3 regions of the Kosakonia sp. SMBL-WEM22 genome follow, and region 1 is predicted to be linked to each of the others. Evidence: predicted binding sites of a transcription regulator. Region 1 holds the regulator's gene; each other region holds the start of a gene.

Evidence for each region. Region 1 encodes Fur, which represses iron uptake genes when iron is present. Its sites were predicted from a motif close to ATAATAATGAGAACNACTATCAA; they were not measured.
Region 2: a site for Fur is predicted at 1,199-1,221, ahead of fhuE (ferric-rhodotorulic acid/ferric-coprogen receptor FhuE). Genes of this name have one in related genera too.
Region 3: a site for Fur is predicted at 1,184-1,206, ahead of fepD (Fe(3+)-siderophore ABC transporter permease). Genes of this name have one in related genera too.

Annotation. Positions count from the first base shown of each region.
Region 1 is NZ_CP051488.1:1,502,836-1,506,118, forward strand. Features, by position in the region: gene HF650_RS07180 (beta-N-acetylhexosaminidase) at 1-1,501, shown strand, start outside; gene fur (ferric iron uptake transcriptional regulator) at 1,601-2,047, opposite strand; gene fldA (flavodoxin FldA) at 2,337-2,867, opposite strand; gene ybfE (LexA regulated protein) at 3,031-3,283, opposite strand, start outside.
Region 2 is NZ_CP051489.1:76,661-79,943, reverse strand. Features, by position in the region: gene HF650_RS24620 (hypothetical protein) at 60-1,118, opposite strand; gene fhuE (ferric-rhodotorulic acid/ferric-coprogen receptor FhuE) at 1,280-3,283, shown strand, end outside.
Region 3 is NZ_CP051488.1:1,389,558-1,392,840, reverse strand. Features, by position in the region: gene entS (enterobactin transporter EntS) at 1-1,107, opposite strand, end outside; gene fepD (Fe(3+)-siderophore ABC transporter permease) at 1,220-2,224, shown strand; gene fepG (iron-enterobactin ABC transporter permease) at 2,221-3,213, shown strand; gene fepC (iron-enterobactin ABC transporter ATP-binding protein) at 3,210-3,283, shown strand, end outside.

The sequences.
Region 1 (3,283 bases):
GACCGATATTGGCAGCCAGCGCTGCCACGATTTGAGCGAGAAGCAGTGCCTGCTGCCGCAGCTGGGATCCGGGCCTAATCGTGATAATAACGGCAGTGGTTTCTTTACCCGCGCTGACTATATCGAGATCCTTAAATACGCCAAAGCTCGTCATATTGAGGTGATCCCGGAGATCGACATGCCGGCGCATGCGCGCGCAGCGGTCATCTCAATGGAGGCGCGTTACCATCGCCTGATAAAAGAGGGCAAAGAGGAGCGTGAGGCGAGCCGCTACCGCCTGCTGGATCCGACTGATACCTCTGTTACCGCTGGCGTACAGTTCTATGACCGCACCGGCTACCTCAATCCGTGCCTGGACTCCTCGCGCAACTTTGTCGATAAGGTGATGGGCGAAATTCAGCAGATGCACCGGGAAGCAGGTCTGCCGTTGCACACATGGCACTTTGGTGGCGATGAGGCGAAAAATATCTATCTTGGCGCAGGCTATACGGATGTAAAAGATCCGCAGCCGGGTAAAGGCATTATCGATCAGAGCAAGCAGGATAAGCCGTGGGCCAAGTCCGGGGCCTGCCAGGCGATGATCAAAGCCGGGAAAGTGAGCGATGTTGAACACCTCTCCAGCTACTTTGGCGCAGAGGTGAGCAAGCTGGTTAAGGCGCACGGCATTGATGTGATGCAGGCCTGGCAGGATGGGCTGAAAGATGCCAAAGACGCCTCGGGGTTTGCCACCAAAAACGTCAATGTTAACTTCTGGGATGCGCTTTACTGGGGCGGTTTCGACTCCGTTAACGACTGGGCGAATAAGGGTTTCCGCGTGGTAGTTTCCAATCCGGACTATCTCTATCTCGACTTCCCGAGCGAAGTTCACCCGGCGGAAAGCGGCTACTACTGGGGAACGCGTTTTAGCGACGAGCGCAAGATCTTCAGCTTTGCGCCGGACAACATGCCGCAGAATGCAGAAACGTCGGTCGATCGTGATGGCAACACTTTCAGCGCCAAATCAGACAAGCCGTGGCCGGGTGCCTACGGGCTTTCCGCCGAGCTGTGGAGCGAAGTGGTGCGCACGGATGAGCAGATGGAGTATATGATCTATCCCCGTCTGGTTGCCGTTGCGGAGCGGGCATGGCATCGCGCAAGCTGGGAGCAGGATTATCAGGCCAGCCGCGAATATAAAGGCGGCGAGACGCAGTGGGTCGATCAGAAGGCGCTTATGGCTGACTGGCAGCGTTTTGCCAATCTGCTGGGACATCGCGAGCTGGCGAAGCTGGATAAAGCTGGCATCCAGTATCGTCTGCCGGTACCAGGGGCGCGAATTGTTGACGGTGTGCTGGAGGTGAACACCCGCTTCCCGGGGCTGGTGGTAGAGTACTCCCTCGATCGCGGCAAAACATGGCAGCGCTACGAAACAGCTTCCCGTCCACAGCTTAAAGGAGAAATTCAGGTGCGTACCGCAAGCCCGGATGGCAAGCGCGTCAGCCGTGTCGATATGCTGAAAGGCTGATTGCTTTTCTGCCCGAGCGGTGCAGCCATTTGATGCGCCGCTCATCCTGCAGGCATAAAAAAAGCCAACCTGGCGGTTGGCTTTTAACGTTAGAAGAGCTTATTTAGCGTCGTGCGCATGTTCATCTTCACGGCAGTCGCCTTCAGCGCAGTGACCGTAAAGATAGAGGCTGTGGTTCGTCAGGCGAATACCGTGTTGAGCGGCAATTTCGCGCTGGCGTAATTCGATGGAATCATCACTGAATTCGATAACTTTACCGCAGTCGAGGCAGATAAGGTGATCGTGGTGATGCTGCTGCGTCAGTTCGAAAACAGACTTGCCGCCTTCGAAATTGTGACGGGTGACGATCCCGGCGTCATCAAACTGGTTCAGCACACGGTATACCGTTGCCAGACCAATCTCTTCACCCATGTCGATCAGACGCTTATAAAGATCTTCCGCACTGACATGATGGTTATCCGGCTCCTGAAGCACTTCCAGAATCTTTAAACGTGGAAGCGTGACTTTCAGGCCGGCCTTCTTTAATGCGGTATTGTTGTCAGTCATGCGGAATCTGTCCTGTTGCTATACGATTCACTTCCTTCGCGGAAGTTATAAGGAATGCACCCGGGCGAATGCGTATCATTATAGAACTGCCATGTATAAATGAAAACTGCAAGCCCTCAAGTAAAGTAAGCTTTTAAAACGTGGTATCGCCGACAACTCCCGTCCAGGCGTACCGCGTTAAGCAGGGCTTATTGTACAGGGATGAGTAGGAAAGTTAAAAAAATGTAGCAATTATTTCGATTGCTTTTACCTATTGATACGGCGCAACCGGCAGATTGCGCCATAAAAATCAGGCATTCAGGATTTCATCCAGATGCAGCTCTTCAGAAACCTGCTTCACCCAGTTTTGCACGCGCTCGGCGGTCAGTTCCGGCTGGCGGTCTTCATCAATTGCCAGACCAACAAAATGATCGTCATCGGCCAGACCTTTTGAGGCTTCGAAATGGTAGCCGGCAGTTGGCCAGTGACCCACGATTGTTGCGCCGCGCGGTTCAATAATGTCGCGAATGGTGCCCAGCGCATCACAGAAGTACTCAGCGTAATCCTCCTGGTCGCCGCAGCCGAACAGCGCCACTAACTTACCATTAAAATCAATCTCTTCCAGCGTCGGGAAAAAGTCATCCCAGTCGCACTGCGCTTCACCGTAATACCAGGTCGGAATGCCGAGCAACAGGATGTCATACCCTTCGATATCTTCCTTACTGCTCTTGGCAATGTCATGAACATCGGCGACGTCTTTACCAAGCTGGCTCTGGATCATTTTGGCGATGTTTTCGGTGTTACCGGTGTCGCTGCCGAAGAAAATGCCTGTAATTGCCATGAGTAAAATAACCTCTTGAATCTTAATGAGTATAGGGGGAGCGCTAAGCCCACAGATAAGGGCAATCATAGCAGAACAGAGAAGAACGCGGAAACTGCTATTGCCGCGGACTGCACTGTATGCCACATGAAAAGGGGTATTTAATCAGGATTCAGAAGATTCGCTATCCGCGCAGAGCTTTAAGCTGCGTCAGCAGCATCTCTTCAATAAGTTCGCTGCGGCTGATCTCGCGCACATCGGCCAGTTCGTTCAGCGCTTCCACCGCATCCGCATTCAGTTTCAGTTCGACGCGCTTAAGCCCACGAACCTTATCGCGTTTGAGCTGGTTGCGTTTATTAATGCGCAACTGTTCATCGCGCGAGAGCGGGTTGGTCTTCGGCCGTCCCGGGCGACGCTCATTCGCGAAGAGATCTAGT
Region 2 (3,283 bases), on a different replicon from region 1:
ACTGCTTCAACGTCCACGTTTATATGTCAGCCATCCCTGACAGGATAGCTGTATATTTTTTAATTTAACGAAATACGAACCACACTATCCGGGCCTTTCGTAGTGCTGTCGTCATTGAAGTCCTGCTTCACTGTTACGTATAAAGTTTTGCCGTCCGGTGTTACCAGCAGACTGTTGGGATGGCTGGTGAAACTCCAGCTGTTTTTCACAGCATAGCTGCCGGCATCAAGCTGCAGCACCTTCTTTGACTCACGCTGGCTGATGAAAATTTCGTTACGCTTCGCGTTAAACTTAATTCCCAGCGCATCGCCTTCAAGACACTTGATAACTTTCCCGCTGCGCTCATCAAATACCAGCGTGGTTTTGGCTTTTGAATCATCGGTCACGAACAGGCGCCCAGTGGCCGGATCTTCTGCCATGTTCAGGAACAAATACGTTTTTTTATCTCCCGGTGTCCAGCGTTGTTCGATTTTATGCGTGCCCGGGTTAATCACCAGAACTTCACCGCCGCCATTGGCGGCATAAATGCGATCTGTCAACGGGGAATAGATAATCCCCGTCACCCATTTTCCGGCATTCTCGATTCGGGCTTTTAGCGTCATGGTGCTGGCATCAACCACGGAGATGAACCCAGGGTCGGCAACGCCGCCGATAAACAGTTGTCCCTTGTGGAAAAGGATCTCACGCGCACCAACCGGGTCGCCATCCTTATCTTTGCCTTGAAACATCAGGCGCTGCAGCACCTTGCCACTTTGCACGTCCACTTTCGACACCCCGCCATCGAGGGTGTTGGTGGTGTAGTAGACCTTGCCATTATCGTCCGCCGCCATGCCGAAGTTTTTCAGGTCGGTGTGGGTTTCACCTTGTGTGGCAAGCGTTGTGGGATCGAGTTTATAAAGCACCCCACCGTTGACATTTTTGAAACCCTGCGCACTCGCGACGTACAGTGCGTTTGCCGTTGGGGAGTAAACCATCTCATACAGACCGTCAGCGAGTTCGCGCTGCTTAAGCGCAGCCGAATCAGCGGTAGCAGCTGACGCCGTTGCGCTCAGGGTTAACGCCGCAGTAAGGACGCTGAAGCCCCATGTCTTTCCTTTTATCCACTGAAATCTGTTCATTTATTGTCCCGTCATACTGGAAACGTGGCGTTTTTATAAATATGCATTTATTTACATTTAACTTACAAAATAACCCATGCATAATAAAGTAAATAATTATCATTTACATTCTTATTTATATAAATGATTTGCAAAAACGACAATAACTGACAGGTAACATGATGATTCTTAACAGCAGGATTAATCGCGCGAAAGCGCCATCAGGGTTAATTCATACTCCCTTCTCACTTTCACTGCTTGCACTGGCGATGTCCGCCGTCATGCACCCGGCAATGGCGGATGAGGATACGAAAGAACAAGAGATGATTGTCTACGGCGACGGGAACGGGAGCGCCGATTCGCAGCAGGATTATGCGGTAAAAACCACTCGTTCAGGCACCAAAATGCTGCTGATACCGCGTGACGTCCCCCAGTCCTTAAGCGTCATCACTCGCCAGCGCATTCAGGATCAAGACCTGCAAACAATCGATCAGGTATTAACCAACACCACCGGCGTTTCGTCGCAGCAGATTGATAGCGAACGTTCCAGCTACTTTTCCCGCGGCTTTGAAATCACCAATTTCGCCTACGATGAGATCCCCACATCAATGGGCGACGCGTGGAACTTTGGCGACGCGCAGGAAGATACCGCCATTTACGATCGTGTAGAGATTGTGCGCGGCGCAAACGGCCTGATGACCGGCGCTGGCGATCCGGGAGCAACGGTGAACATGGTGCGTAAACGTGCCGACAGTAAAACCTTCAGGGGCAAAGTCAGCACAAGCTACGGAAGCTGGAGCAAACAGCGCTATGTGGGCGACATCTCCGCGCCGCTCAATTCCGACGGTACCCTGCGCGGGCGCGTAGTGGCAGGTTATCAGGACCAGGACAGCTGGCTCGACAGATATGGCAAGCGCAAGAAATTTCTCTATGGCGTAATTGAAGGCGATGTAACGGAACACACTACGGCCTCACTGGGCTGGGATTATCAGCAAACAAACACCGCCAATCCGACCTGGGGCGGATTACCCAGCCTGTACAGTAACGGCAGCCGCACCCGTTACGATCGCAACGTCAATACCTCGGCGGACTGGACGGGATACGCCGTTGAATCGCGTAAAGTTTTCGCTAACCTCACCCAAAGCTGGGATAACGGCTGGTCGGTTCGTTTTAATGGAACCCACGGCGAGCAAACGTTCAGCGACACCCTGCTTTACGTGATGGGCAATCCGGAGGTTACCACCGGCGAAGGTGCTTCAGGCTGGGGAAGTAAGGATCGCGGCAAGCGCACCCTGGACTCCTTTGACACCTATGCCAGCGGGCCTTTCGAACTGCTCGGGCGTCAACATCAGCTGATGGCCGGGGCCAGCTATAGCCGTCAGCATAATGCCACCTTCAGTAAAGACGGGCCGATGGACAGCGATCGCATTGGAATCTTCAACAATAGCTGGAACGGGAGCGTGGCCGAGCCGGAATGGGGCGACTGGTATCAAAATGCGGATGATATCGTGCGGCAAAAATCGGCGTATATGGCGGCACGCCTGTCGCTGGCGGATCCGTTGTCACTGCTCGTTGGCGCACGTTATACCCAGTACAGCTCAGACGGCAGCAGCGGCGATATGCGTAAATATAACACCACGCCTTACGGCGGACTGGTGTATGACATAAACGACAGCCTTTCCGCTTACGCCAGCTATACCTCAATTTTTGCCCCGCAAACCAAACGCACAAAAGAGGGTGCATGGCTCTCACCCGCCACCGGTAAAAACTATGAAACCGGCCTGAAGGCAGACTGGATGGACAGTAGGCTGACCACCAACGTTGCCGTATTCCGCATCGAACAGGAGAATGCGGGAGAAGCCATCAGCGGGGAATTCGTTAATGGATCCACCGAACAGGCTTATCGCGCAACCAAAGGCGCAGTAAGCAAAGGGGCGGAGTTTGAGGTGAACGGTGCCGTTAGCGACAACCTGCAGCTTACCTTCAGCGCGACCCGCTACGTTGTCCGTGATTCAGATGGCCGCTTCAACAGCTTCGCGCCGCAGACACAGCTGAAGCTGTTCAGCCGCTACCGCGTCCCGGAGCTTCCGGATCTGACCGTAGGAGGCGGCGTGAACTGGCAGAATCGGGTGTACAAAGATGTTACTGGTCCGGACGGCGAGACGCAGCGCCTTTACCAGGGCAGC
Region 3 (3,283 bases), 110 kb from region 1:
CGCACCCAGCAGCGCCGCGCCGATGGCGTCGCCTGTGACGTTTTGTGCCGTCCATAAGCCGTTAATGCGCCCGAGCATCGCTTCCGGGGTCTGGGTTTGCAGCAGGGTGTATTGCAGTAGCGAACTCACCGCCGTCAGCCAGCCGCAGAGCGCGAGAAAGAGCACGCCGAGCGGCCAGACGGGCATCAGGCTAAAAAGCGCAATGGCGATAAACGCGCCGACGCTGGTCAGCAACATGATGATGCCGGGCCGTTCGCTGTGCGCCAGCCTGCCGCTGGTCAATGCGCCGATGGCCGCCCCGAGCGGCAGTGCGGCGTACAGCACGCCAATCTCTGCCGCCGACATCTGCCAGCTCATCGCCAGCGCCGGGTAGAGCACACGCACGGCGCTGGCCATCGTCAGCAGACCGCCGAGCAGCGCAATGCCGCCAATTAAAGGGTTACGCAGCAGAAAGTGCAGCGCCGTGGTAAGGGATTTAAGCGGGTGTTCACGCGGTTGCGGCGGCGGCGGGAGCGCGGGCAGCGTCAGCAGCGGCAACAGGGTGATAAAGGTGCCCGCCGCCGCCAGGCCGTAGTTCCACGCCACGCCGCCGGAGGCCAGCAGCAGGCCGCCGACCATCGGCGAGATCACCGAGCCGACGCGCACGGTGAGCATGGTGATCGCCCCCGCCTGCATCAGATTTTCCCGCCCGACCAGCGCAGGCGTTGCCGCCAGCAGCGCCGTTACGCCGAGCGCGCCGAAAAAGCCATCCCATACGCCAAGCAGATAGATCGCCGACAGCAACGGCGCGGGTAACAGAGCATTGAGAAAGAGGCCAATAAAGCCGATACCGCAGGTGGAACGCGCCAGCAGAATCAGCTTTTTACGTTCAAAGCGATCCGCCAGCACGCCGCCGAGCATCAGGCCGACAAACATTGCGCCGCCGGTCAGCGTTACGGCAAGCCCGACCTGCCAGCTGGAGTGGGTCATCGCCTGGATCTGCACCGGCACAGCCACGCCCAGCAAGCCCAGTGATAAGATGGAGATAAAACGCGCAAGGAAAACGGCGCGATAAGCCGGATGTGTCCGCAGCAGGCTGAGATTCAGCAGCCAGGAGTGTTGCTTCATTACAAGACCTTGTATTCCATACTTTCTGTGTCCAATCTCAGGCTGCGCATGGTAACATAACAAAACAGGATCGATAACGATAATTACTATCATTATCAAAATTGGGATTTTTATGTCGTTTTCCGCTTCTCCGGCGCGCGTATTGGTTCTCGTCGGGCTATTGATACTGCTTATATTTGCTGCGGCACTGAGCCTGTTTATTGGCGCAAAACCGATGCCTGCCGCGGTCATCACCGACGCCCTCTTTGGCGCTTGTCACAGCGCAGATTGCACCATTATTCGCGATGCGCGCCTGCCACGCACGCTGGCAGGCTTACTCGCCGGCGGCGCGCTCGGCCTTGCCGGTGCCCTGATGCAAACCCTGACGCGCAACCCGCTGGCCGACCCGGGTCTGTTAGGCGTTAACGCAGGTGCCAGTTTCGCCATTGTGCTCGGCGCCGCGCTGCTGGGTGCAACCACGCCCACGGAGCAGCTGCTGTTCGCCTTTTGCGGCGCTTTCGCCGCCTCGCTGCTGGTGGCGTTTACCGGCAGCCAGGGCGGCGGCCAGCTTAGCCCGGTGCGCTTAACGCTGGCGGGCGTGGCGCTCACCGCCGTGCTCGACGGTCTCTCCAGCGGCATTTCACTGCTCAATGCTGATGTTTACGACCAACTGCGTTTCTGGCAGGCCGGCTCCCTTGATATTCGCACGCTGGCAACCCTGCGCGTGGTGCTGATCCCGGTGCTGCTGGCGGCGGGCGTCGCCTTGATGTTGAGCCGCGCGCTTAACAGCTTGAGCCTCGGCAGCGATACGGCGACGGCGCTCGGCAGCAGAGTGGCGCGTACCCAGTTGCTGGGCCTGCTGGCGATAACCGTGCTCTGCGGCAGCGCCACGGCGGTCGTCGGGCCCATCGCCTTTATCGGTCTGATGATGCCCCACCTTGCGCGCGGGCTGGTTGGAGCCGATCACCGCTGGTCGCTCCCGGTGACGTTGGTTGCCACCCCTGCTCTGCTGCTGTTTGCCGATATCATCGGCCGTGTAATTGTGCCGGGTGAGCTGCGCGTTTCGGTAGTGAGCGCCTTTATCGGCGCGCCGATGCTGATCCTGCTGGTGCGCCGTGTGCGCGGAGGCGGCTTATGATCGCTCCCTCCCGCCGTTTAGTGGCCAGCTGCCTGCTGATGGTTATCACCGCCCTGCTGCTCGCAGCCTGGGGGTTGCGTAGCGGCACGGTGATGCTCACCTTCTCGCAGGTGTTGGACGCGCTAAGCGGTGCTGCGCCGCGCGCGATGCAGCTGGTGGTGATGGAGTGGCGCTTGCCGCGAGTGTTAATGGCGCTGGTGGTTGGCGCGGCACTCGGCGTCAGCGGCGCGATTTTCCAGTCCCTGATGCGTAACCCGCTCGGCAGCCCGGATGTGATGGGGTTTAACACCGGGGCGTGGAGCGGCGTGCTGGTGGCGATGGTGCTGTTTGGTCAGCATCTGACGGCGATCGCGCTGGCAGCGATGGCGGGCGGCATTCTTACATCGCTGGTGGTGTGGCTGCTCGCCTGGCGCAACGGGATTGAAACCTTTCGCCTGATTATTGTTGGGATTGGCGTACGCGCGATGCTGGTGGCCTTCAACACCTGGCTGCTGCTGAAAGCGTCGCTTGAAACGGCGCTCTCCGCCGGGCTGTGGAACGCCGGATCGCTCAATGGCCTGACGTGGGCAAAAACGCTGCCGTCGGTGCCAATTATGCTGGTGATGTTTTTTTTCGCCGCCCTGCTGGCACGGCGCATGCGACTGCTGGAGATGGGCGACGATAGCGCCTGCGCGCTGGGCGTCAACGTTGAGCGCTCGCGTCTGCTGCTGATGCTGGTGGCGGTGGCGCTTACCGCAGCCGCCACGGCGCTTGCCGGTCCCATCTCCTTTATCGCACTGGTGGCTCCGCATATTGCCCGCCGCCTGAGCGGTACAGCGCGCTGGGGGTTAACCCAGTCGGCGCTCTGCGGCGCGCTATTGCTGCTGCTGGCAGATATGATTGCCCAGCGCGGCTTTACGCCTTATCAGCTACCGGTTGGCGTGGTCACCGTCAGCCTCGGCGGTATCTACCTTATCGCCTTGTTAATTCAGGAGTCCCGCAAGAAATGAGCGCCTTATCTCCCCGTCTGCGCGGCGAAACGTTAACCCTGGGCTACGGCAAAAAAGTGGTTGCCGAGCA